Regions from separate parts of the Kitasatospora sp. NPDC092286 genome, predicted to be linked through region 3. Evidence: riboswitches for the same ligand, from Rfam matches in the RefSeq annotation. Region 3 holds a riboswitch; each other region holds the start of a gene.
The links. Region 3 has a riboswitch for cobalamin ahead of ACIQIB_RS08960 (FecCD family ABC transporter permease). Riboswitches for the same ligand answer to the same signal wherever they lie in the genome.
Positions count from the first base shown of each region.

Region 1: another riboswitch for cobalamin. It lies ahead of ACIQIB_RS05935 (prenyltransferase/squalene oxidase repeat-containing protein); the one in region 3 lies ahead of ACIQIB_RS08960 (FecCD family ABC transporter permease).
Region 2: another riboswitch for cobalamin. It lies ahead of ACIQIB_RS21840 (HoxN/HupN/NixA family nickel/cobalt transporter); the one in region 3 lies ahead of ACIQIB_RS08960 (FecCD family ABC transporter permease).

Region 1 covers NZ_JBIVRD010000004.1:22,539-25,800, reverse strand. The annotation lists gene ACIQIB_RS05935 (prenyltransferase/squalene oxidase repeat-containing protein) at 1-1,731, opposite strand, end outside; cobalamin riboswitch at 1,834-1,973, opposite strand; cobalamin riboswitch at 2,026-2,150, shown strand; gene ACIQIB_RS05930 (hypothetical protein) at 2,261-3,262, shown strand, end outside.
Region 2 covers NZ_JBIVRD010000021.1:33,423-36,684, reverse strand. The annotation lists gene ACIQIB_RS21840 (HoxN/HupN/NixA family nickel/cobalt transporter) at 1-1,166, opposite strand, end outside; cobalamin riboswitch at 1,198-1,391, opposite strand; gene ACIQIB_RS21835 (metalloregulator ArsR/SmtB family transcription factor) at 1,473-1,856, shown strand; gene ACIQIB_RS21830 (hypothetical protein) at 1,919-3,262, shown strand, end outside.
Region 3 covers NZ_JBIVRD010000007.1:20,673-23,934, forward strand. The annotation lists gene ACIQIB_RS08940 (amino acid ABC transporter ATP-binding protein) at 1-92, shown strand, start outside; gene ACIQIB_RS08945 (CGNR zinc finger domain-containing protein) at 203-787, shown strand; gene sodX (nickel-type superoxide dismutase maturation protease) at 800-1,237, opposite strand; gene sodN (superoxide dismutase, Ni) at 1,423-1,818, shown strand; cobalamin riboswitch at 1,931-2,050, shown strand; gene ACIQIB_RS08960 (FecCD family ABC transporter permease) at 2,077-3,216, shown strand; gene ACIQIB_RS08965 (ABC transporter ATP-binding protein) at 3,216-3,262, shown strand, end outside.

The DNA.
Region 1 (3,262 bases), on a different contig from region 3:
GGTGGCGGCGAGGGCGTAGGCGCCGTCGATGGTGAGGCCGAAGTCGGCGAAGGCCGGGAAGGCCTCGTAGTAGTGACCGTCGATCAGGCGTGCCGGGTCGGTCAGGTAGGCGCTGCCCTTGCCGAGATCGGGGGTCTTCCCGGGGTGCGGGCCGGGCGGCGCGGTCGTGGCCGCGTTCGGGTCGTGCCGGACGCCGGTCGGGTCGGTGCCGGTCAGCGCGAGGATGGCCTGTTCGGTGGCGTCCGGGTCGGACTCGGTGGTCGACTCGTCGGTGCCGAAGCCGCCGTCCTGGCCCTGCCGGGCGGCGAGCCAGGTCCTGGCGGCGGTCTGTCCGGCGCTCCGGCCGGTGGCCTTGAGAGCCTGGGCCACGCGGGCGGTGCTGCCGGTGTCGCCGCCCGCGGCGCCGGTGTAGGGGAGGTAGGAGCCGTCGGCCTGCTGGCTCGCGGCCAGTTGGTCGGCGGCCTTCTTCGCCGTCTGCTCGAAGCCGCCGGCCTTGCGCAGGGCGAGAACGGCGAGAGCGGTGCCGGACGGATCGGACTCGCAGTAGTCGCCCGCCACGATCATCGCTCCGGCGATGCCGCCGTCGGCGCACTGGAGCGCCGTGAACCGGGTGAGCGCCGAGGCGGGCGGAGCGACCTCGGCCCGCTGCAGGGCGATGACGCCCAGGGCCTGGACCCAGGGCGAGGCCGCACCGTGGAAGTCCCCGGCGGCGGTGCACTTGCCGTTCTCGCCGGCCGAGGCACAGACGTGGTCGGTGAGCGCGGCGATCAGGTCGCGGCCGCCGAAGGCACGGGGGTTGCCGCCGGTGCTCTCGGCGACCAGGGCCAGCAGCGCGGCGGCCCTGGCGTCGGGCTTGGCGGACGGCCCGTCCGGGAGGAGGAACGCGTCGGTGTGGGCGGCGAGGTAGGCGAGGACCTTGCGCAGGGCCGGGTCCTCCGTCCCGGCGGCGGCGAGGGCGATCGCGGTGAGGGACGTCCGGGGGAGGTCGGGGCCCTCGAAGGCCCAGTTCTCCATGTGGTCGCCGTCGACGAGCCGGCCGGCCAGCCAGGCGGCCGCCGCGACGGGGTCGCCCGCGGCGGGCGACGGGCCGGTCGGGCTCGGGGACGTCGAGGGGGAGATGGACGCCGAGGGGGAGGCGGAGGCCGAGGGGGACGGACCGGCGCCGTTCTCGGCGCGGACGGAGTCCGGGGTGAAGGAGGGTGCCCCGCTGGTGCCGCCGATGTCGGTGCCGCCGTACACCCAGGCCTCGACCTCGCCGGGCTTCGGCTTCTGGGTGGCGGCGCCGAACTGGCTGTAGGACCAGGTCTGCCGACCGGGTTCGGCGATCCAGTACGACCAGTACGCGGTGGCCTGTGGGGTGTTGACGCAGGGCTCCTCGGCGGCTGTCGGGTACTGGGTGCCGCTGTTGAAGGTGCCGTTGCCGAGCCGGCAGATGAACGCCGGGCCGTCGTGCTCGGTGCCGGTGGTGGTGAAGCCGGCGTTGTGCAGCAGGTTCATCCCGGTGGTGGGGTGGGCGTCGCAGCCGCGGACGACCCCGCCGCCCCAGTGGCCGAAGTCCACGGCGACGATCGCGCCGGTGGTGGCGGTGCACTCCTCGATCGGGTCGGCGGCCGCGGTACCGGGGTGGCCGAGCAGGACCGTACCGCCCGCGGCGGCAGCGACGGCGCCGGTGGCCAGCAGGGACGTCAGACCCCGGGCTCTGTGACGTGTGCGCGTGCTGTTGACCCTCACCGGCGACTCCCTGATCGGTCGACGGGGTGTCACGGCGCAGCCGACGGCTCCCCGGCATGGGGACCGTCCCGACCGCGTCGTAGTCCTCGACGACGCAAGTGCTTCTGAACAGGCCCTCGGCGCAGGCAGTCCGGCTCATCCGCCCGGAGGGGCGGATCTACGGTTGCGGGTCAGCGCCGGAGTTGGACCGGCTTCCCCTACTGCCGAGGATGAAAAACGGTTCATCAGACCACGCTCCCGCGTCGGCCGTCAATGAGTCGTCATGTCGCCTTGGACACCTCGCCGGTGGCGGCACCGTGCGGTAGCGTCCCCGGTGGCCGAGCGGGGGAACCTGGTGCGATTCCAGGGCTGACGCGCAACGGTATGGGGCGGTTCCGCCGTCCCGAGCCCGAATGCCCGCCCGGCCACGTACCACCGGCGAAAGCCTGCCCACGCGATCCGGGCGGCGGCCGCTCCGGCCGCCGAACTCCCGAGGGAGCCCCGGGGCCCGGAGCCGGGTCGGCGCCCATCACTCCAAGGAGCCCGCCCCGTGTCGTCCCTCCTCTCCTCCTCGCGCGTCTCCTCCGCGGTGGCCGTCCCGATAACGGCCGGCGCCCTGCTGCTCTCCGCCGTCCCCGCCCACGCGACCGCCACCCCGGCCCAGACAGCCACCTCGAAGAGCACCGGCGTCACCTATCTGAAGTCCCTCCAGGCCGCCGACGGCAGCTACGTCACCGGCGGGGGCCTCTCCAACGAGTGGGCGTTCAGCGCGCTGGCGGCCGCCGGCACCGCCGCGGCGGACGTGGCCCCGGGCGGCGACGCCACCAGGAACGCCCGCCTGGTGTACCGCAACCAGCTCGCCGCCACCACCTGGCCGAGCGCCGCGCCCGTCGTCACCGACTACGAGCGGGGCGTCCTCAACGCCTACGCCGCCGGGATCGACCCCGCGCGCGTCGGCCCCGGCCGCAACCTCATCGCGGACGTCGCCGCCTACTGGCAGACCGCCGAGCCCGGTTACTACGGCCCGTCCGCCAACTTCAACGGCACCGTGTTCGGCCTGCTCGCCCTCGGCGGCGCCAGGACGCAGAGCGGTGCCCAGCGGGTGCCGCAGGCCCTGCTCGACGCCTCGGTCACGGCGGTCCGCGCCAACCAGCACAACGACGGGGGCTGGAACTTCGGCAAGGCCGCCGGCGATCCGGCCGCACTCGCCCAGGCCGGTGACATCGACATGACCGGCGCCGCCATGGCCTCGCTGTGCAGCAGCGGCGTGCCCGGCACCGACCCCGCGATCGTCGCCGCCAAGAACTTCCTCAAGGGCAAGCTCGTCGCCTCCGGCGCCTTCAACTCGATGTTCGGCGCCAACACCGACTCCAACGGCTGGGCCGTCTCCGGTCTCAACGCCTGCGGCATCAACCCCCAGGGCGCCGACTTCACCAGCGGCACCGGCAAGACCCCGGTCGACTTCCTGATCTCCCAGCAGTTCAAGCCCGGTGGCGGCTTCAAGTACCTGCCCACCGACACCGCCCCCTCCCCCTACGCCTCCGTCGACGGG
Region 2 (3,262 bases), on a different contig from region 3:
CAGGCCTTGGCCTCCGTGGCCTCCGTGGCCTCCCCGGCCGGCGTCGGCCGGGCCCCCGCGTGCTGGGTCTGCGGGGACCAGCGCCGCTCCACCCCGGCCAGCCGCCAGTAGGCGATCGCCGCGACCCAGACCACCACGAACAGGCCGACGATCACATAGCCGACGTTGTCCAGCGAGAGGTCGGCGATCCACCCGCTGACCGGGTCGGTGAGGTCCAGCTTCTCGTGCAGCACCCCGACCAGCTCGATGGTGCCGATGATGAACGCCACCGCGATCGACAGCCCAGTGATGGTCAGGTTGTAGTACACCTTGCGCACCGGATTGGCGAACGCCCACTGGTACGCGAAATTCATGAACGTCCCGTCCAGCGTGTCGAACAGGCTCATCCCCGCCGCGAACAGCAGCGGCAGGCAGATGATCGCGTACCAGGGCAGACCGGCCGCCGCGCCGGAGCCGGCCATCACCATCAGGGTCACCTCGGTCGCGGTGTCGAAGCCGAGGCCGAGCACCATGCCCACCGGGAACATCTGGCCGGGCCGGGTGATCGAGCGGGTCGCCCGGTTCAGCACCCGGGCGAGGAAGCCGCGCGCGTTGAGGTGCTCCTCCAGCTCAGCCTCGTCGTACCGGCCGGCCCGCATCGACCGGAACACCTTCAGGATGCCGAGCAGGGCGGCCAGGTTGAGCGCGCCGATCAGGTAGAGGAAGGCACCGGAGGCGGTGGTGCCGACCACGCCCAGCCACTTGTGGGTGGTGGAGTCGTCGTCCATCAGCGTGTTGGCCAGCTGCGCCCCGCCCGCCACCAGGGCGGCCATCAGCACCACCATCGAGGAGTGCCCGAGCGCGAACCAGAAGCCCACGGAGACCGGCCGCTTGCCGTCCGCCATCAGCTTGCGGGTGGTGTTGTCGATCACCGCGATGTGGTCGGCGTCGAAGGCGTGCCGCATGCCGAGGGTGTAGGCGGTGATCCCCAGGCCCACACCGAAGACCTGGGTGCCGACCGTGTACTCGTGCGGTGCCACCAGGAATATGAGCGTCCCGAACGCCGCCACGTGCATGGCCAGGATCACCCCCATCAGCCCGGCCGTGCGGATGGTGTCCTGGCGTTTCCAACGGAAAGTGGGCAACACCGACGGTGTCGCCGGGGTGGCGGTTTCGGGCAGGGTCATCTTCGGATCACGCTCCAGCACCTCGTGGAATGGCTTCGTGAGATGCCGTGGCCGGTCTCCTGGCTTACGGGGCTCCCGTACCCGCCTTCCCAGGCGCGCGAGGCGCCCAGTGGCGTCGTGGGTACGGACGACTCCCCCCGATCACAGTGGCGAGGGCCGCTCCGGACTGGGATCCCTGAGGATCCGTCACCGGTCTTCCCGAGCACCACGGCGGGGAACACCGTAGGGCCCGTGGGACACCCTTGCAAGGCTGCGCACCTGCGCAGGTGTTCAGAATCACAGGACGCGGACTGCAAGAATGGGGCCATGCATCTCGTACCGGCCGACCGCGCGGGCCACCGCACCATCGACGGACACCGGGTCTGCGAGGCCATCGCCGCGATCGGCGACACCGCGCACGTCCGGTCCTGGGCCGAGCGGTTCTCGCTGCTCGCCGACCCCGGGCGGCTCGCCCTGCTGCTCGCCCTGCACCGGGCAGGCCCGCTCGCCGTCACCGACCTCGCGGTCGCCACCGGCATGCGTGACCCGGCCGTCTCCCAGGCCCTGCGCCTGCTGCGCACGGCCGGCGTGGTCAGCGGCGACAAGGACGGCCGCGTGGTGCGCTACCGGCTCGTGGACGACGGCATGCGCCCCCTGCTGGACTCGTGTGCCGCCGCCGAGCACCACGAGCCCTCCGCGGCCGCCGGCTGACCGGCCCTCGGGGACAGCCGGACAACCGCCCCCGGCCAGGGGCGGTTCAGTACGATCTTCGTGTGCCGTTCCGCCCGCAGGCCCGCGCCTGGCCCGATGACGACCGCTGGGACACCCGGCCCGTCAGGGCCCGCGTGCTGGCGGTCGCCCGCACCCTCACCTCCGCCACCCGGGTACTGGACGTGCTCACCCTGCTGCGCGGCCAGGACGGCATCCGCCTCTACCTCACCGTCAACCCCGGCTCCGCGTTCGCCACCGGGCTCGACGGCTTCCTCGCCGGCCTCACCGGCATCACCGTGCTGGACTGGCGCGAGGCCACCCGGCGGCGGTTCGACCTCGCGGTCGCCTGCGCGGTGCACCGCTCGATGGCCCGGCTGAAAGCCCCGCTGATCGTGCTGCCGCACGGTGCCGGCTACAACCGCCTGGTCACCCGGTCCACCGGCGACACCGTCTCCGCCGCCGGCCTCTCCCGCCGCGAACTCACCCACTGGGGGCGGGTGTTCCCCGCGGTGATCGGCCTCTCCCACGAGGAGCAGCTCGACCGGCTGCGGATCTCCTGCCCCGAGGCCCTGCCCCGCGCACGCGTGGTCGGCGACCCGTGCTTCGACCGGATGCTGCGCAGCCTGGACGGCCGGGACGGGTACCGCGCCGCGCTGGGCGCCGTGGACGGCCGCCGCCTGGTCGTCGTCAACTCGACCTGGAGCGAGCACTCCCTGTTCGGACGCCACCCCGACCTGCCGCTGCGTCTGGTCGGCCGGCTCCCCGCCGACGAGTACACCGTCGCCGTCGTCCTGCACCCCAACATCTGGGCCCGGCACGACCCCGCGGCGCTGCTCGCCGCCGCCGAACGGTCCGGACTGCGGCTCGTCCCGCCCGACCAGGGCTGGCAGGCCGCCCTCGTCGCGGCCGACTGCCTGATCGGCGACCACGGCTCGGTCTCCTTCTACGGCGCCGCCCTGGAACGCCACACCCTGCTCGTCGCCACCGGCGCCGACGAACTCGACCCCCGCTCCCCCACCTACGCCTTCGGCCAGGCCGCGCCGCCGCTCGACCCCGACGGCGACCTGCTCACCCAGCTGGAACAGGCCCTGGCGAAGCCGGACCGGGCCGCGCTGCGCCCGATCACCGACCGCTCGCTCGGCCGGCAGGGCCAGTCCGCCCGGCTGCTGCGCCCGCTGCTCTACTCCTATCTGCGGCAGGTGGACGAACCGGACGACGAACCTCGCCAGCCGCCGTACCCGCGACCGGTCCCGCTGCCCACGGCCCTGCCCGGCCCGACGGCGTACGACGTCGAAGGGGAGCGCCGGGGCACCGAGGTCCGCCTGCGGCGCTACCCGGTCGGCCCGGACCACCGCGAGGCCCGGGGCAGCTACGCGGTCAGCGCCGAGGAGCCGACGCTCGCGCTG
Region 3 (3,262 bases):
GCGGTGTGGTGGTCGAGTCCGGCACCCCCCGCGACGTGCTCACCGACCCGCAGCACGAGCGCACCCGCGCGTTCCTGTCCAAGGTGCTCTAGGACGCTCCCGTCGGCGCCCGGCAGGCCGGACCTGCCGGGCGCCGACGCCTGCCCCGCCCAGGTAATAGGCTGGAGCCAGTCAGCCCGTTACCGATTCTGGAAGGACCACCGTGGAGCTCGCCTCGTACGCCGACCTCGCCGTCCGGCTGGTGAACACCGAGGAGCCCGAGCGCGGCACCGACACGCTGACCTCGGTCGACGCCGTCCGCGGCCTGTTCTCCGAGAACACGCGTGCCGCCGCGCTCGCCGACGAAGCCGACCTGCCCCGGCTGCGTGCCGTCCGGACCCGGCTGCGCGGGGTCTTCGAGGCCGCCGCCGAGGGGGACGAGATCCGGGGTGTCGACCTGCTGAACAGCCTGCTGATGGAGTACCCCGTCAGCCCGCTGGTCTCCGGCCACGACTACCTGGACGACGCCGGGCGCCCGCGCTGGCACCTGCACCTCGCCGACAACTCGCCCACCGCCACGGCCCACTTCAGCGCGGTCGCCTGCATGGGCCTGGCCGTCCACCTCACCGAACTGGGCGCCGACCGGCTCGGCATCTGCCAGGCCGCGCCCTGCCGCAACGCCTACCTGGACACCTCCACCAACCGCTCCCGGCGGTACTGCTCCGACCGCTGCGCCACCCGCGCCAACGTCGCCGCGTACCGGGCCCGCAAGCGCCAGGAGGCCGCCGTCCTGGCCGGGCGGGGCTAGCGGCCCTCCGGGCTAGAGATCCTCCGGCCGGACCCAGACGCCGAGCCGGCGGGCCAGGCCCGGCACCCGGACCAGCGGGCCCAGCAGCAGGCGCTCCAGCCGGCGGCCCGGGGCCAGCCAGGCCGGCCGGGGGCGCAGCCGCAGCAGCACCCGGCCGAGCACCAGCTCGTCCGGGACGGCGCCGTAGCTGCGGCTGTCGCTGTCGACCAGCCGGTTGTCGGACAGCAGCCACCAGCCCTTCGGGCGCCGGCCGTCGGCCCGCTTCACCACGAGCAGGTCCTGCTGCAACGGGTGGCGGACCACCACCACGGCGCCCGGCCTGATCCGCGCCCCGTACCGGACCAGCAGCCGGTCGCCCTCACGCAGCGTCGGCACCATCGAGTCCCCCGCCACGTCGATCAGTCCGAACGGTGCGGCACCCCCGCGGGTGCCGCCCTCCGGTTCCGCCATCCGCGTCACGACTCCTCCTCCCGGCTCGCCGCGTCCCAGTCTGCCGTACGGACCGTCACCCGCCGATGTCCGGATTCACCCGGTTCCGGGTCCGCCTTTTGCCCTAGGCCCACCGACCGATCGCGAAACCCCGTGACCGGAAGGGTAATCTCGGGCGCGGGAAGACGATCTAAGGAAGGACTCCCATGTTCTCTCGTCTGTTTGCACCGCGTGCCACCGCGCACGCCCACTGCGACCTGCCCTGCGGCGTGTACGACCCGGCGCAGGCGCGGATCGAGGCCGAGTCGGTCAAGGCCACCCAGGAGAAGTACCAGGCCAACGAGGACGCGCACTTCCGCGCTCGCGCCGTCATCATCAAGGAGCAGCGCGCCGAGGCCGTCAAGCACCACATCTCGGTGCTGTGGAGCGACTACTTCAAGGCCCCGCACTTCGAGAAGTACCCGCAGCTGCACCAGCTGATCAACGACACCCTGAAGGCCGCCTCGGCCGCCAAGGCGTCGACGGACCCGGCCACCGGTCAGGCCCTGCTCGACCTGATCGCCGAGGTCGACAAGATCTTCTGGGAGACCAAGCAGGCCTGACCGCCGCTCGGCCTCCGTCGACCGCCCCCGCCCGGACCACCACACCGGACGGGGGCGGTCGCGCGTTTCCGGGACATGCCCGGCGGCACCTGTAAGGGTTGCCTGGCCTTAGCGCTTGTTATGCTGCCAGGGCGTCCCATGGGGGAAGTCCGGTCCGAATCCGGCGCTGACCCGCAACGGTGGACGGGGCCCCGGCCCCGTGAGCCCGATCGCCCTGGGGCGCCGACCTCCCGACAACTCGCCGTGGAATGCGAGGGGATGGCGCCCCGGCCCCGCCACGGCCCGGGCGCGCCGCCCCGCGCCGCCCACGGCCCGAGGCGAAGGCGCGCCCCCCTCGTGAGCACCGCAGTGACCGCACCGGTCCGTCGAATACCCGCCGCGCCCCTGGCCGCCGGCCTGGCCGCGGCCCTGCTGCTGTCGCTGGTCTGCGGGGTCGCCCTGGGCTCCTCCGACCTCGGCTGGTCCCGGGTCCTGCGGCTGCTGGGCGCCGGGCTGACGGGCGGTCGGCTGGAGGCCGAGGAGGCGGCGGCGTACGCGATCGTCTGGGAGATCCGGCTGCCGCGCACCGTACTGGCCGCCGTGGTCGGCGCCGGGCTCGCGGCCACCGGGGTCGCCGTGCAGGCCATGGTCCGCAACGCCCTGGCCGACCCGTTCGTCCTCGGCATCTCCTCCGGCGCGGCGGTCGGCGCCAACGCCGTCCTGCTGCTCGGCGCCTTCGCCTCGCTCGGGGTCTGGGCGCTCTCGGTCTCCGCCTTCGGCTCGGCCCTGCTGGCGATGCTGCTGGTGTACGCGGCCGCCCGGACCGCCTACGGGCTCACCCCGCTGCGGCTGGTGCTCACCGGCACCGCGATGTCCTACGGCTTCTCCGCGGTGACGGCGCTGATGGTGTTCGGCGCCGCGCGCGGCGAGGCGGCCCGCAGCGCCATGATGTGGCTGCTCGGCAGCCTGGGCGGGGCGACCTGGGGCTCGGTGCCGATCGCCGCCGTCACCGTGCTGGCCGGCCTGGCCTGCCTCGCCCTCTCCGCCGGGCGCCTCGACGCGCTCGCCATGGGCGACGAGACGGCGGCCTCGCTCGGTGTGGACCCCGACCGGCTGCGCCGGCAGCTGTTCGTGGTGACGGCGGCCGTCACCGGCACCGTCGTCGCGGTCAGCGGCGCGATCGGCTTCGTCGGGCTGATGGTGCCGCACCTGGTGCGGATGCTGGTCGGCGCCGGCCACCGCCGGGTGCTGCTGGTCGCGCCGTTCGCCGGGGCGCTGCTGCTGGTCTGGGTGGACATCGTCTCGCGCACCCTGCTGGCGCCCGCCGAGCTGCCGGTCGGGGTGGTCACCGCGGTGCTCGGGGTGCCCTGCTTCCTGTTGCTGATGCGCCGCCGCGGCTACTCCTTCGGAGGCCGCTGATGGGCACCGGCGCGAACGCCGACCCGAGCACCGACACCACGGACAC